DNA from 3 places in the Pantoea phytobeneficialis genome. Region 2 is predicted to be linked to each of the others. Evidence: riboswitches for the same ligand, from Rfam matches in the RefSeq annotation. Region 2 holds a riboswitch; each other region holds the start of a gene.

Region 1 (5,091 bases), on a different contig from region 2:
CAAACCGGTTTCTCAGATTTGCTGGTGATTAACGATGACCAGGTGGCACCGGGTCGCGGTTTTGGTGCGCATCCGCACAGCAACATGGAGATTATCTCTTATGTGCTGGAAGGCGCGCTGGAGCATAAAGACTCTATGGGCACCGGTTCAGTGATTGTCCCCGGTGACGTGCAGTTGATGAGCGCCGGTAACGGTGTGACGCACAGCGAGTTTAACCACTCTAAAGCGGAAAACGTGCATTTCCTGCAAATCTGGATCGTACCGGCAGAACGCGGCACCCAGCCTGGCTACCAGCAGATTTCGGTGGCTGAAGGTGACAAACGTGGTCAGCTGCGTCTGATTGTATCGCCCGAGGGTGATGCCGGTTCGCTGAGTATCCGCCAGGATATCCGTATCTATGCCGGATTGTTTGATGGTGCCGAGCAGCAGACCCTGGCGCTGGATGCCGACCGCTATGCTTACATCCATGTGGCGCGCGGCAGCATCGAAGTGAACGGTGTGGTGTTTAACGCCGGAGACGGTGCGCGCGTACGTAACGAAACCGCGCTGCAATTCGCTAACGGCAAAGATGCGGAAGTATTGGTGTTTGATCTGCGTCCGCTGGAAGTGAATCATCCTCAGCGTTAAGTTATAAAGGGGAGGCCTGATGGCCTCCTCTGTTCTCATTTGCGCGATAAATCGCGCCGCTACATAGGTGCAAAATTTTTTGCGCGATAAATCGCGCCGCTACATAGGTGCAAAATTTTATCGCTTATAACAACGATGCCGGTGCTACCGGTTTACCGGTTTTCAACGATGCCAGCGCCGCATCAGCCAGCAGCAGGGCCTGCAAGCCATCATTCCCACTCGGGTATTCTCCTTCCCCTTTTGCCAGTGCCTCAATAAAGGTCGCTAACTCGTTGCGATAGGCTTCGGCGTAGCGTTGCAGGAAAAAGTGCTGCGGTTTTTGCGCCACGACCCCCATCGCCACCGATTTCACCAACTGACTTTCCAGTTGATTGGTCACTGCTAACATCCCCTCGCTACCGTGGACCTCAATGCGTTGATCGTAACCATAGCTGGCGCGACGGCTGTTGGTGATCACTGCCATTTTGCCGCTGGCACAGGTCAGGGTGACCACGGCGGTATCGACATCGCCTGCCGCTTTGATTTGGGGATCAACCAACGCTGAAGCGGAGGCATATACCGAGACGGGTTCCTCATCCAGTAACCAGCGTGCCATATCAAAATCGTGAATCGTCATATCGCGGAACAAGCCACCGGAGACTTTCACGTATTCCGGCGGTGGTGCACCCGGATCGCGCGAGCTGATGGTCACCAGCTCGGTGCTGCCAATCTCCCCGGCGCGCAGGCTGGATTGCAGGTGTGCCATGCTGGGATCAAAACGGCGGTTAAAACCAATCATCAACGGCACACCTGCTTCCCGCACCGTGGCAAGGCAGCTTTGCACGCGCGCCAGGCTGAGATCGACCGGTTTTTCACAGAAGATGGCTTTGTTCGCTCTCGCGGCGGCTTCAATCAAATCGGCATGGGTGTTGGTGGCACTGCAAATCGCCACCAGATCGATGCTGCTGTCTGCCAGGATGGTGGCGAGGTCGGCAACTGTCGCGCCATACTTCTCGGCCAACGCTGTCGCTGCCGGAGCATAGACATCCATAACATACGCCAGCCGACACTGCGGATGGGCGGCGATATTTCCTGCGTGGATCTGGCCGATACGACCGGCACCCAATAAAGCGACATTCAGCATTGGTTATTCCTCGGGGGTAGAAAGGTTGTGGCGTTATTAATCGATGCGGGTGCAGATCAAGTCAAAACAAAGCCCCGGCGGCGTGATGAATTGATGAGGTAGATCACAGGCTTTTTTGATGTAACTAACATCAAATGTGAATAATTAGTTGTATTTCATGCGCTTGATGGATTTGGCTTTTTGCCAGGATGTACGGATACTGATTGCCTGTGAGGTAGATGACATCAGGACATGCCATGAAGCAACATCACTGGAAATCGCCGTCGATCAAACAAATCGCGCAGGAAGCTGCCGTCAGTCCCGCCACCGTTGACCGGGTGCTGAATGGTCGCGAAGGCGTAAGGGAAGTGACGCGCAAAAAAGTGGCAGACGCGATGCAGCGGCTGGGATTGAACGCAGATACCGGCAACCCGAGTGCTAACAGAACGCGCATTGCGATTATTTGCGAATCCGGTTCCAGTTTTCTCCATCAGGTGGAGCAACAGGTACGCGCTGCTATCAATGATTATCCCCAGCTCCATTTCAGCCTCGATAGCGTGCCGAACGTGCAATTCAATGCCGAACGCTTCAGCCAACTGATTACCCGGCGAGCCGCCACCAGTAGCGGCATCATCCTGGTGTGTCGCGATGAGGTAAAAATAAATCGTGCGGTTAAAGCGGCGATTGATGATGGGGTCCCGGTCATTTGTCTGACCAGCGATCTGCCCAATTCGCGGCGCAGCGCCTATGTGGGTATCGATCAGGTCGCTGCCGGAGCCACTGCGGGCTGGTTTATGGGCCGTATGCTGCCCGCACAGCAATCGGGCAATATTCTGCTGATTTGTAGTTCGACCTATCGTACCCAGGAGGAGCGTGAGATTGGCTTTCGCCGCGTGTTGCGCGAGGCATTCCCTTGGTTAACCATTCGTGATCGCGTCAACATTAACGACGAAGCGGAAACCGCGTATCTCAGCGTAAAAAAATGGCTGGAGCGGGGGAACCCGTTGGCAGGGATCTACAACACCGCAGGCGGTAACGAAGGGGTGGCGCGCGCGTTAACCGATTTTGGCGTACAGGATCAGGTGATATTTATCGGCCATGAATTGAGTGAAGCGAGCCGACTGCTGCTGGAGAACGGCACCCTGGATTTGGTGCTCGGCCATGATATTCGTCGGGAGATCGATCTGTGCCTCGCCCTGTTGCAACAGCCGGGCAGCGGTCAGTCGTTCAGTGACAGCAAAATTCCGCTGCTCACCTGGCATCGCTACTCTTATTTTGCCTGACGGCTCAGGGGCAGAACACCACCCACAAAATGATCACGCCGAATATACACACCAGAATGGCTGAAATGATTGAATCAGCACACATAATTTACCTGCCGGATTTCAGGATGAGGGGACGAGAATACGCGCAAATCATGGAGAAAAATGGATGAACCTGAAACAGGGAATTTTTAAAGGTTAGGCTTTGTTGCCGGGCTTACACTTGACGTAGCCTGGCGGCTGCAATACAAATAGACGCGTCGGGGGAGTCTCGCTCAAGAGACTGAGAGGCTAAAAGCGCACTGCGCGGCTTAGCGACCCTTTGAACCTGACCCAGTTGATACTGGCGTAGGAAGACTGACAGCCTGTCATTTCGGCTGTCTGACATCGGGACGTTTTTCCGTTGCGCGTGTCATTTCCCTCCTCCTGTATCCCGGGTCTCAGTGCGAAAACTGAGAGGCCGATGTGAATTCTCCCCTTTGTATTACGGAATACCCGCTATGAGCCGCTGGTCTGTACTCGGTGGCGGTGTTGCGGGCCTGTGTGTGGCGACCTTACTCGCCGAACGCGGTGAACAGCTTGAAGTGATTAGCGATGACGCGCGTCAGCCCGCCTCCTGGTTTGCCGGAGGTATGCTCGCACCCTGGTGTGAAGCAGAAAGCGCACCACGCGCCGTCATTGAGCTGGGGCAGCACTCCGCAGCCTGGTGGCAACAACGCGTCAGTTGCGTTGAACATCAGGGCACGCTGGTGGTGGCACCACCACGCGACAGCCAGGAACTGAACCGCTTTGCCCGCATGACCGAACAACATCAATGGATTGATCCGGCAGACGTGGAGCCAGCCCTCGCCGGGCGCTTTGCCCGTGGTCTGTTTTTTGCGCAGGAGGGGCATCTCGATCCTCGCCTGGCACTGAATGAAATGCGTGAAAAGTTGCAGCAACGTGGGGTGGCTTTTCACCACGGGAAGCCGTCGGGGCAGGTGATTGATTGCCGGGGCATCCATGCGGCAACAGCGTTGCCGGGCCTGCGGGCGGTGCGGGGCGAGATGTTGATTTTACACAGCGATGAGGTGCGCTTCTCACGCCCGATTCGTCTGCTGCATCCGCGCTTTCCCTGCTATCTGGTGCCGCGTCGCGGCGGCCATTTTATGCTCGGTGCAACTATGGTCGAAAGCCATGATGCCAGCCCGATCAGCGCCCGTGCCATGATGGAGTTGCTGAGCGCGGCCTGGGCCATCCACCCGGCGTTGGCCGAAGCGCGTATTGTCGAAAGCGCCAGCGGTTTGCGTCCGGCGTATCCGGCAAATCTGCCGGAAATTCACTATCAAAACGGGACATTTTACCTTAACGGGATGTACCGCCACGGCTTCCTGCTGGCTCCGCTGATGGCGGAACAACTGATGCAGCGTTTAACTTCGGAACAACTTCATGAATATTCAGCTTAACGGTCGCCCGGTGCTGACGGCCGCCCGTACCCTGACCGAACTGCTGCGTGAGCAGCAGATTGACGTGGCCTGCGTGGCAACCGCCTACAACGGTACTTTTGTCCCCAAATCCCGCTACGACAGTCAGCAACTGGAAGAGGGTTGTCAGCTCGAAGTGTTATCACCGATGCAGGGGGGCTAATGATGTTTTATGGCTTTGAACCGCAATCCCGCTTTCTGCTTGGTACCGCAGGTTATCCCTCACCGGCAATTTTGCAGCAGGCGATTGCGGCTGGCGGCAGCGAGATCATTACCGTCAGTCTGCGGCGTGAAGGGGCCGCTGGGGCCGCCTTCCGTGAACTACTTGCGCAACTGGATGTACGCGTGCTGCCGAACACCGCCGGGTGCCACACGGTGCAGGAAGCCGTGACCACAGCGCAGATGGCGCGTGAATTGTTTAACACCCCGTGGATCAAGCTGGAGGTGATCGGCCATGCCGACACGCTACAACCTGATCCCTTCGCGCTGGTGGAAGCGGCACGCATCCTTTGCGCCGATGGCTTTCAGGTATTCCCCTACACCACTGAAGATTTGATCGTCGGTGAAAAATTGCTTGAAGCCGGCTGCGAAGTGCTGATGCCGTGGGGCGCACCCATCGGTTCCGGTCAGGGGCTAC
Region 2 (5,091 bases):
CAGATAGAGGATCACGCTGTCGGCCAGCTTATCCAGCAACGCATGCAGCGTTTGTGGCTCGGCGTACATCATCTTTTTGATTTTGGTGAAGGCCTTGCTGCTACCCCCTTCAACCATGTAGGTAGCCAGCGTCCACGGGCTACCGGAGAAACCGATCAGCGGCACTTCGCCTTTCAGGTTATGGCGAATGGTGCGCACCGCATTCATCACATAACCCAGCTCTTGCTCCGGGTCAGGTACCGGCAGTTTGTCGACGTCAGCGCGGCTGGTAATCGGGTGAGAGAAACGGGGGCCTTCACCGGTTTCAAAGTACAGGCCCAATCCCATGGCATCCGGGATGGTGAGAATATCGCTGAAGAGGATTGCCGCATCCAGCGCATAGCGACGCAGCGGTTGCAGCGTGACTTCACAGGCCAGCTCAGCATTTTTACACAGCGACATAAAGTCACCGGCCTCGGCGCGTGTGGCTTTATATTCCGGCAGATAACGCCCGGCTTGTCGCATCATCCAAACCGGGGTGACATCCACCGGCTGACGTAACAGGGCGCGCAGATAACGATCGTTCTTCAGTTCACTCATAATTGGCTCTCTCACTGACAGGGCGCCAGTGTAGCATTTTCACAGCGCGCTGGCGCGACAGTGGGCAACGGTATCTTCAATCAGACGTCGCGCGACGGTACCCGGCGGCGGTAATAAAGGTAACGCATCGTAGCGGAACCAGCCGGCATCCAGCAGTTCTTTGCCGTCATGCTGTAGCTCCCCGCCATCGTATTCCGCCATATAGGCCATCATCAGCGAATGGGGGAATGGCCAGGGTTGTGAGGTGACGTAACGTACGTTTTTCACTCGTACATTGCTCTCTTCCATCACCTCACGCGCCACTGCCTGTTCGAGGGTTTCCCCCACTTCAACAAAACCGGCCAGTACGGTGTAGACGTTGTTACGATGCTTTGCGTGGTTCGCCAGCAGGATCTCATCTCCGCGCCGAATCGCCACAATGATGCAGGGCGCGATTTGCGGATAATAGCGTTCACGGCAGTGACCGCACAGGCAAGCAAACTCACGTTTGCTCAAATGCATTTCGTGGCCGCAATAGCCGCACCAGCGATGCGAACGAAAGAATTCCGCCAGTTGCACGCCACGCCCGGCAAGCTGGAACAGGCCGACATCTTCGTCAATCAACTGGCGTACTGAGCCCATATTGTCAGAACGTGATTCACGCACCAGCCAGACGTTTTCACCCTGCCATTCGCCAATCACCATGCCGCTGCTGCCCGCCAGATCGAATTGTTCCGCCGTCCCGTGCGGCAGCTCACCCTGTGGCAGCCAAAGTTTTTGTTCATGGCTGACAATCCACCAGCCAGCGTCTACGCTTGAGATCTCACGTTGCATTTAAATCGTCATCCTTAGCGTCTATTCGCAGAATGAACCACTATAACCCACATGGAGCCTTGTATGCTTACTCAGTTAGATGACCTGACCGAGCGTGTAGGCCGCGGTAACGAATTGGTCGATTCATGGCTACACGCGCGTCGTCAGCTACTTGTGACTTACTACCAGTTGGTTGGCATGAAGCCCAAAAAAGATGCGTTGAGTGCCCTGGACGAACAGGCGCTGGATGCCTTTTGTCATAACCTGGTGGATTATCTCTCCGCCGGCCATTTCAGCATTTATGAACATATTATCAGTGAGATGCAAGGTGACAGCCCGATGATCGCCGCCGCGCAAATCTACCCGTCACTGGAAGCCAATACCGAACGAATGATGCAACTGTATGACGGCCATCTGCAACAGGCCATCACCGATGACAACTGCGTCACCTTCCAGCAGGCGCTGTCTGAAGTGGGTGAAGTGCTGGAGTCGCGTTTTACGCTGGAAGATAAGCTGGTGCATCTGGCATGGGACAATCAGCTGGCGCATACGCCGGTAGCGAATGAAAGCATCATCGCCCGCCCTGCTTAGCCGCCCGCATTTGTAAAAGACTTGTTATTCGTAAAAAGCCCTTCTATGCTACGAGGGCTTTTTTATTTTACGGTTTAACACCGTAAATATTTTCTTGTCGGAGTGCCCATTTTGGGCTGAGACCGTTAATTCGGGATCCGCGGAACCTGATCAGGTTAGTACCTGCGAAGGGAACAAGAGTAAATATCACAGCCGGTGCGCGCGCCGTTTCTGTTACTCCTTCCGGACTCCGGACAAGCAACTTCCATCATTTACAGGAAACTTGCTATGTCTGTTGTAAAAACTTCTCGTCGTGAACAACGCGCCCAGGCGCAGGAATTTATTGATTCCCTCCAGGGCACTGCCTTCCCCAATTCTAAACGTATCTGGATCACCGGCAGTCGTGATGATATTCGTGTGCCGATGCGTGAGATTCAGCTCAGCCCGACCCTGACCGGCGGCAGTAAAGATAATCCGCAATACGAAGCCAACGAACCGGTGCCGGTATATGACACGGCCGGGGCTTACGGCGATCCGCATGCATCGATTGATGTTCATCGGGGGTTGAGCAAACTGCGCGCCAACTGGATCGCGGAACGCGGCGACAGTGAAACCATCGACCAGCTCAGCTCCAGCTATACACAGCAACGCCTGGCAGATGAGGGTCTGGATCACCTGCGTTTTGAACATCTGCCCCAACCGCGACGTGCCAAAACAGGCCGCCGTGTTACCCAGTTGCATTATGCGCGTCAGGGCGTCATTACCCCGGAAATGGAGTTTATTGCACTTCGTGAAAACATGGGGCGCGAGCGCATCCGTGGCGAAGTGTTGCTACAACAACATCCTGGCCATAGCTTTGGTGCGCATCTGCCGGAAAATATCACCGCCGAGTTCGTGCGTCAGGAAGTCGCCGCAGGGCGAGCCATCATCCCATCCAACATTAACCACCCTGAATCTGAGCCGATGATCATTGGCCGCAATTTTCTGGTCAAAGTGAATGCCAACATCGGCAACTCGGCGGTCAGCTCCTCAATTGAAGAGGAAGTGGAGAAGCTGGTGTGGTCGACACGCTGGGGGGCTGACACGGTGATGGATCTCTCGACCGGCCGTTATATCCATGAAACACGCGAGTGGATTTTGCGTAACAGCCCGGTGCCGATTGGCACCGTACCGATTTATCAGGCGCTGGAGAAGGTAAACGGCATCGCGGAAGATCTGAATTGGGAAATCTTCCGCGACACCTTGCTGGAGCAAGCCGAACAAGGCGTTGACTACTTCACCATCCACGCCGGCGTGCTGCTGCGTTATGTGCCGATGACGGCGAAACGTCTGACCGGCATCGTTTCGCGTGGCGGTTCAATCATGGCGAAGTGGTGTTTGTCGCACCATCAGGAGAGTTTCCTGTATCTGCACTTCCGTGAGATTTGCGAAATCTGTGCTGCCTATGATGTTGCTCTGTCGCTGGGTGATGGACTGCGTCCGGGTTCGATTCAGGATGCCAACGATGAAGCGCAGTTTGCCGAGCTACATACGCTGGGTGAGCTGACCAAAATCGCCTGGGAATATGATGTGCAGGTGATGATCGAAGGTCCGGGGCATGTGCCGATGCAGATGATTCGCCGCAATATGACCGAACAACTGGAACATTGTCACGAAGCCCCGTTCTATACCCTCGGCCCACTGACCACCGATATCGCCCCCGGCTACGATCATTTCACTTCTGGCATCGGTGCCGCGATGATTGGCTGGTTCGGCTGTGCGATGCTGTGCTACGTCACCCCGAAAGAACATCTGGGTTTGCCGAATAAGGAAGATGTGAAACAGGGATTGATCACCTATAAAATTGCCGCTCATGCCGCCGATCTGGCGAAGGGCCATCCTGGCGCCCAGATCCGCGATAACGCCATGTCGAAAGCGCGATTTGAGTTTCGCTGGGAGGACCAGTTCAATCTGGCGCTCGACCCACATACCGCGCGCGCTTATCACGATGAGACACTGCCGCAGGAGTCGGGCAAAGTGGCACATTTTTGTTCCATGTGCGGCCCGAAATTCTGCTCCATGAAAATCACCCAGGAAGTGCGTGACTTTGCCGCCCGTCAGCAGGCGGAAGCCCAGCCGATTGAAATCGGGATGGCGCAGATGTCAGATGCCTTCCGTAGCCGTGGCGGTGAGCTTTATCATGCCGCCGATGCCCTGAAAGAGGAAAATGTATGACCGCCGCCTTCCCCAGTACCGCCCCACGTTTAGGACTTTACCCGGTTGTCGATAGCGTTGAGTGGATTGCCCGTTTGCTGGAAGCGGGAGTACGCACCATTCAGCTGCGTATTAAAGATTGCGAAGATCATGAAGTGGAAGAGGCGGTGCGGGAGGCTATCGCACTCGGCAAACAATATCGCGCCCGCCTGTTTATCAATGATTACTGGCGCCTGGCAATTCGCTACAACGCCTATGGCGTGCATCTCGGCCAGGAAGATCTGGATGTGGCCGATTTGGAGGCAATTCGTCAGGCGGGCTTGCGCCTCGGCTTATCCACCCATGATGATGCCGAACTGGATCGGGCGCTGGCGCTGCGCCCCTCCTATATCGCGCTGGGGCATATTTTCCCGACACAAACTAAAGAGATGCCATCAGAACCGCAAGGCATTGCAGAGTTAACACGTCATCTGGCGCGGCTGGAAGGCATTTCAACGGTAGCCATTGGCGGTATTTCGTTGGCGCGCGCACCAGAGGTGCTGGCGACCGGCGTGGGTAGCATCGCGGTGGTTAGTGCCATCACTCAGGCACCCGACTGGCTGGCGGCCACGAAAGAGTTGCTGGCGCTGACAGAACCCACCGTCACGGCGTAAAACACGGCTGACGACGCGATTTATTGCGCACTAAATTGCGCGATAAATCGCGCCGCTACCGATCAGGCGCAGACCAACATCGCGCGTTCAATCGCAGCACCCACCAGCGCAATCGCCTGTTCGGTGGCATCGGTAATCGGTAGCGCATAGTTGAGACGCAGGCAGTTGCGATACTTACCCGATGCGGAAAACAGCGAGCCCACCGCCACCTGAATCTTCGAGGCGCGGAGTTCCGTGTTGAGGCGCACCGCGTCGAAGGCTTCCGGCAGTTCGATCCACATCAGAAAGCTACCCTGTGGGCGTG
Region 3 (5,091 bases), 1.3 Mb from region 2:
CGATTGGGTTTTCGGTGGTCAACTTGCTGTAAACGCGATCATCGGTATGGCCGAAATTCACCGCGGTATAACCCCCATTATTCTCTGCCATTTTTTGCTTCACGATATCCGCGCCAATGGTCGCGGCCAGATGGTTGGCCTGACCGGTTAAATCGGCGCTGGCATGGTAATCCACGCCATCTTTCTTGAAGCCGTTATTGCGCAGGTAGGCCCACAGCACCGTCACCATACCCAGCTCATGCGCACGTTCAAACGCGGCGGAGATCTCTTCAATCTGGCGACGTGATTGCTCAGAACCGAAGTAGATGGTGGCCCCGACCGCAATGGCTCCCATATTGAACGCCTGCTCGACGCTGGCGTACAGCGTCTGATCATATTGCGTCGGATAGCTCAGCGTCTCGTTGTGGTTCAGCTTCACCATGAACGGGATCTTGTGCGCATAACGCCGCGCCACCGAGGCCAGCACACCGTAGGTGGAAGCGACGCAGTTGCAGCCCGCTTCAATCGCCAGCTCAACAATATTTTTCGGGTCGAAGTAGTGAGGATTGGCGGCAAATGAAGCGCCGGCGGAGTGCTCAACCCCCTGATCAACCGGCAAAATCGACAGGTAACCCGTCCCAGCCAGGCGACCGGTGTTGTACAGCGTTTGCATGTTGCGTAATACCACAGGAGAACGATTGTTATCGGTCATTACGCGATCAACATAATCCGCGCCCGGTAAATAAAGGCTTTCCGCTGGAATGGTCATGCAGCGATGTTGAAGAAGGCTATCCGCTTCTTGGCCCAATAACTGAACGATGTCCGTCATACTCACTCCTGATTAATGGCTGGATTGGAACCGGCACCTGCCGATTCGCCCCCAACAGCCTGGACCGGGATCCGCCAGGCTGGCAAATTGCTGACTCCATTTTTCAGACAGATACGCAGGCAAAAAATGGCAATTCGGCGTTACGCCCTACCACCAACGATGAAAATGGTGCACCGGTCCAATGCCTTTTCCGACTTCCAGAGAATCGGCATGCAGTAACGCTTGTTGCAACCAGGCTTTAGCCTCGGAGAGCGTCGCAGCCCAGTCATCATGGCGTGGACGTAGCGCCGCCAACGCAGCTGACAGCGAACAACCGGTGCCGTGGGTGTGGCGAGTATTGACGCGTGGCGCGGTAAAACGCTGACGTCCGTTGCGGGTGATAAGCCAATCCGGGCTCTCCGCATCACTCAGATGTCCTCCCTTCATCAGTACCGCTTCACACCCGAGATCCAGCAATGCATCCCCCTGCATCAGCATCGTCTTCTCATCCTGCGCCACACTGCGGCCAAGCAGCGCTGCGGCTTCTGGCAAATTCGGCGTAATCAACGATACCTGTGGTAACAACAACTCACGCAGGCTGGCGATGGCATCCGGTGATAACAACGCATCGCCACTTTTGGCAATCATAACGGTGTCCAGCACCACGAACGGCAGGCTGGCACGCTTCAGCTTGTCAGCGACAATTTCCACCACCGCCGTTTCCGCCAGCATGCCAATTTTTGCCGTGTCGATACGCACATCATCGAGCACCGAATCCAGCTGCGCTCCGACAAAATCTGGTTCGATACGATAGACCGACTGCACACCACGGGTATTCTGGGCCACCAGCGCGGTAATGACGCTGGTGCCATAGGCACCCAGCGCGGAGAAGGCTTTGAGATCGGCCTGAATTCCAGCACCACCGCTGGGGTCAGTACCGGCAATAGTCAATGCGTTAATACGTTTCATGGCGTCACCTCCAGTGTCCACAGCGCATCCAAAAAGGCAGCAACAAAGCTGCCCGGCCCCTGGACCTGACGTGCCGCCCGTTCACCGGCCAGTGACATGACCCGACAAGCTGCCGCCACATGTTGCAGACGTTCACCCGGCAGGCTGGCAAAAGCCGCCACCACTGCCGACAGCGCACAACCTGTCCCCACTACGCGTGTCATCAGTGGGCTGCCGCCCGGGATGGCAAAGGTATGCTGACCATCGGTAACGTAATCCACTTCGCCGGTTACCGCCACAATGCTGCGGTAATCGTGCGCCAACTGTTGAGCAGCGCTGAGTGCGGCGTCAGCCTGATGCAAGCTGTCCACGCCACGCCCGCCCGCCGCCTGGTTCGCCAGGGCAAGGATTTCCGAGGCGTTGCCACGGATGGCTGCCGGTTGCTGGGTCAATAGCTGCTGACAAAATTCGGTGCGAAAGGTTAACGCGCCCACCGCGACCGGGTCGAGCGTCCAGGGTGTGCCGGCACGGTTTGCCGCCTCTACCGCAGCCTGCATGGCGATGCTGCGATCGCGCGTCAACGTACCCACGTTAATGAGCAGAGCATCGGCATAACCGCTGAACTGTGCGGCCTCATCAGCGTCGATCACCATGGCAGGTGAGGCACGCAGTGCCAACAGGACATTAGCGGTAAAGGTCTGTACCACATCATTGGTCATGCAATGTACCAGCGAAGCATGTTGATGCAGTAACTGAAGCGAGTGCGCGAGTTGCGCGGAGGAAAGAAGGTCAGGTTGTTTCATAAAGCTCCCAACCGGCGATCAAGAAGGCGAATGCGGTCAGGCATCTGACTTCCCTACGCTGGCATTATCCAGATCAGGTGGTACGGGTATTTCTCAGCCTTCACAAGGAAGGGCACCCCGAGTCATTTATATGACTGGCAGATTAGGGCAAGTGACTTGCTGACGCAAGCCCGCCCTGCTCAATATACCGCTGGGCTTTTTCCCCCATACGTTGCGTAGCGGCGCGATTTATCGCGTAAAACTTCAAGTTCGTGTGATAAATCGCAGCACTACGATTGAAAACAAATACACATTGCGCATGTGGTCGTTGCTTGTAAAATGACCACCGAGATTATTCCCACAACAAGATGAAGGATTTATGGCAAAAGGAATTGTGCTTTGTCAGGGAGACAGGACGTCATGCGGCGGCAAAATCACCGCAGACGCAAGAAGGCGATCCTGTTACCTGTGGGAAAGATGGTAAGACCTACAAGATTATCGGAGGCATACCTTTTTACACCAGCGGCCCCGATAAAAAACGTATTGCCGGATCGCTTGATAGCCACAGTTCATGTCCTTGCAAGGCTAAAATCACACCGTCTAACGCTTATCCTGGCTATGTGAAAGAAGAACCCCCTGTCTCGCGAGAGACTGGTTTAGCGGCTTAGGCTCCAGCCGCATTAATGCCAAAATTTCAGTCAGAACCAGAACAACATGCAATTCACTCAATTAATGAAATCGATGAGGCTTGCTCAATTGGCCGGGAAGATGAATGTTCTAAGAAAAAATACACCGAGATTGGTCGCTTCTCTGGAGGACTTGCTGGTGGTTATATTGGAATACGCTTCAGATAAAGGCGAATACCTTGGTGAACTTTTCTATAATTCGGTAGGTAAATGACATGAACGTTGTATCTGCTATTTTATTTTCGTTATTTCTCGCCTCTACAATCACAACATATGGATATTCCGCGTTAAAAACCGAAAGACACATTATGTTATGTACTCTCTTTCGTGAAAAATCTGGATACTTACCCAATGGAATGACCCTTGCTCAGAATGGAGGGGCTTTCTTTACCTTCCAAAAAGATTTATATTTCTTCTTGCCACTCATTGTCAGAAAAGGCAGTTTTACTGTTAGAAACATGAAATCAGAACATTATGACTTCATACGAAGTCTACCACATGAAACGACAGGATGGTTGAAGATCAAGTTCTATTTATTTACCATAACGACCACTCTACTTTTTTAAATTTTTTATTTGATTGTTTTTCATAAAGGCATTATGAAATCATACGTAAACAACATGCATCCTCACTATAAACCCGCGCGCCAGCATAAGTAAAAAACCCCGCAGAACGGGGTTAGTCAGTTATTTTCTTCCTGAAAATCACTTTCGCTGATATTGATTCAAGTACTGCTTAACTTTCTCAGTACCATTACCTACGTTAGCAACAGCGGTACGCAATTGTGTCGCGCTCACTTCCAGGGTGTTCGTCCAATACTCAACCTCCCAGGTTTCAGTAAGACTAATAAAGCGTTTGTCTTCCGGTTGTTTTCTCTTTAAATCATCAGCCATTTTGCAGCTCCTGAGGTTAATCCTGAAAACATGACTATCGCTTCTTAAGAAGAGTAACTCGTTAGCTTAACCGAAGGATGTTAGCCGTCCGGTGATTGCCATACAGCCCCACTTAAGGCCAGGAGCCAGCACAGCGCTGGCTTCCGGAAAAAATCCTAGACAATATGGCTGACGATATCAAGGTATAGCAACTATACCAAAGAACAACAGAATAAAACTTTTTTGCTGCATCTAAAGGCTGAATGTTGTTCCCGGTTTTCTGCTAATCAACAGGATCAAGTACTGAGAAACAATTGACTCACATAAACAACAAAACAGTAACATTATGATATTAGTGAATTAAATGCTGATTTTTGCGTCCTGCGTCATAAATCGTACTCATCGTCATTGATAATTCGCGTCACGAAAAATAGCATCTGCGCACTGGTTACACGAAGTAACAGTAAATGGAAAGCATCATCACACAAGGGATTATCACGGAGGATTTACCATGCACAGGACAGTTCGCACGTCGCTATCCACAGCTATCGCCACTGCACTTCTCATTACATCATTTATCCCTGCCCCTGCTTTTGCAGCCGGTTTCATTGATGACTCATCCCTGACCGGTGGTCTCTACTACTGGCAGCGGCAGCGCGATCGCAAAGAGATGGATCCGCAACAGGGTAAATACGGCCAGTATGATGCCAACCTGCATCATGCAACAGGCAATGCCAGCCTCGATTTCTCCTCAGGCTATCTGGCGGACGTCATCGGCCTTGACCTTGCTGCGTATGGCGCGCTGGAGCTGACTCATGGTGGTCCGGCTGCACCCAACGAAATCGGGTTCAGTGATGCCAGCAACCGCTGGGATGAAAAATGGACCGGTGATAAAAGTGGTGCCAGCTTGTACAAAGCTGCGCTAAAAACCCGATGGCAGGATTACTGGCTGCGTGCCGGATATCTACAACCCACCGGCCAAACGTTACTGGCACCGCACTGGAGTTTCCTGCCGG

The links. A riboswitch is a leader RNA that binds a small molecule or an ion and turns the genes downstream of it on or off. The one in region 2 is predicted to bind thiamine pyrophosphate.
Region 1: another riboswitch for thiamine pyrophosphate. It lies ahead of CTZ24_RS21040 (FAD-dependent oxidoreductase); the one in region 2 lies ahead of thiC (phosphomethylpyrimidine synthase ThiC).
Region 3: another riboswitch for thiamine pyrophosphate. It lies ahead of thiM (hydroxyethylthiazole kinase); the one in region 2 lies ahead of thiC (phosphomethylpyrimidine synthase ThiC).

The regions. Positions count from the first base shown of each region.
Region 1 is NZ_CP024637.1:175,964-181,054, forward strand. It holds gene CTZ24_RS21025 (pirin family protein) at 1-627, shown strand, start outside; gene iolG (inositol 2-dehydrogenase) at 752-1,750, opposite strand; gene CTZ24_RS21035 (LacI family DNA-binding transcriptional regulator) at 1,987-3,012, shown strand; TPP riboswitch at 3,244-3,363, shown strand; gene CTZ24_RS21040 (FAD-dependent oxidoreductase) at 3,492-4,436, shown strand; gene thiS (sulfur carrier protein ThiS) at 4,420-4,617, shown strand; gene CTZ24_RS21050 (thiazole synthase) at 4,620-5,091, shown strand, end outside.
Region 2 is NZ_CP024636.1:260,490-265,580, reverse strand. It holds gene hemE (uroporphyrinogen decarboxylase) at 1-579, opposite strand, end outside; gene nudC (NAD(+) diphosphatase) at 619-1,392, opposite strand; gene CTZ24_RS01175 (Rsd/AlgQ family anti-sigma factor) at 1,456-1,962, shown strand; TPP riboswitch at 2,051-2,152, shown strand; gene thiC (phosphomethylpyrimidine synthase ThiC) at 2,230-4,155, shown strand; gene thiE (thiamine phosphate synthase) at 4,152-4,787, shown strand; gene CTZ24_RS01160 (aminotransferase-like domain-containing protein) at 4,850-5,091, opposite strand, start outside.
Region 3 is NZ_CP024636.1:3,322,804-3,327,894, reverse strand. It holds gene fbaB (class I fructose-bisphosphate aldolase) at 1-808, opposite strand, end outside; gene thiD (bifunctional hydroxymethylpyrimidine kinase/phosphomethylpyrimidine kinase) at 956-1,756, opposite strand; gene thiM (hydroxyethylthiazole kinase) at 1,753-2,538, opposite strand; TPP riboswitch at 2,572-2,668, opposite strand; gene CTZ24_RS15405 (DUF3606 domain-containing protein) at 3,908-4,096, opposite strand; gene chiP (chitoporin ChiP) at 4,587-5,091, shown strand, end outside.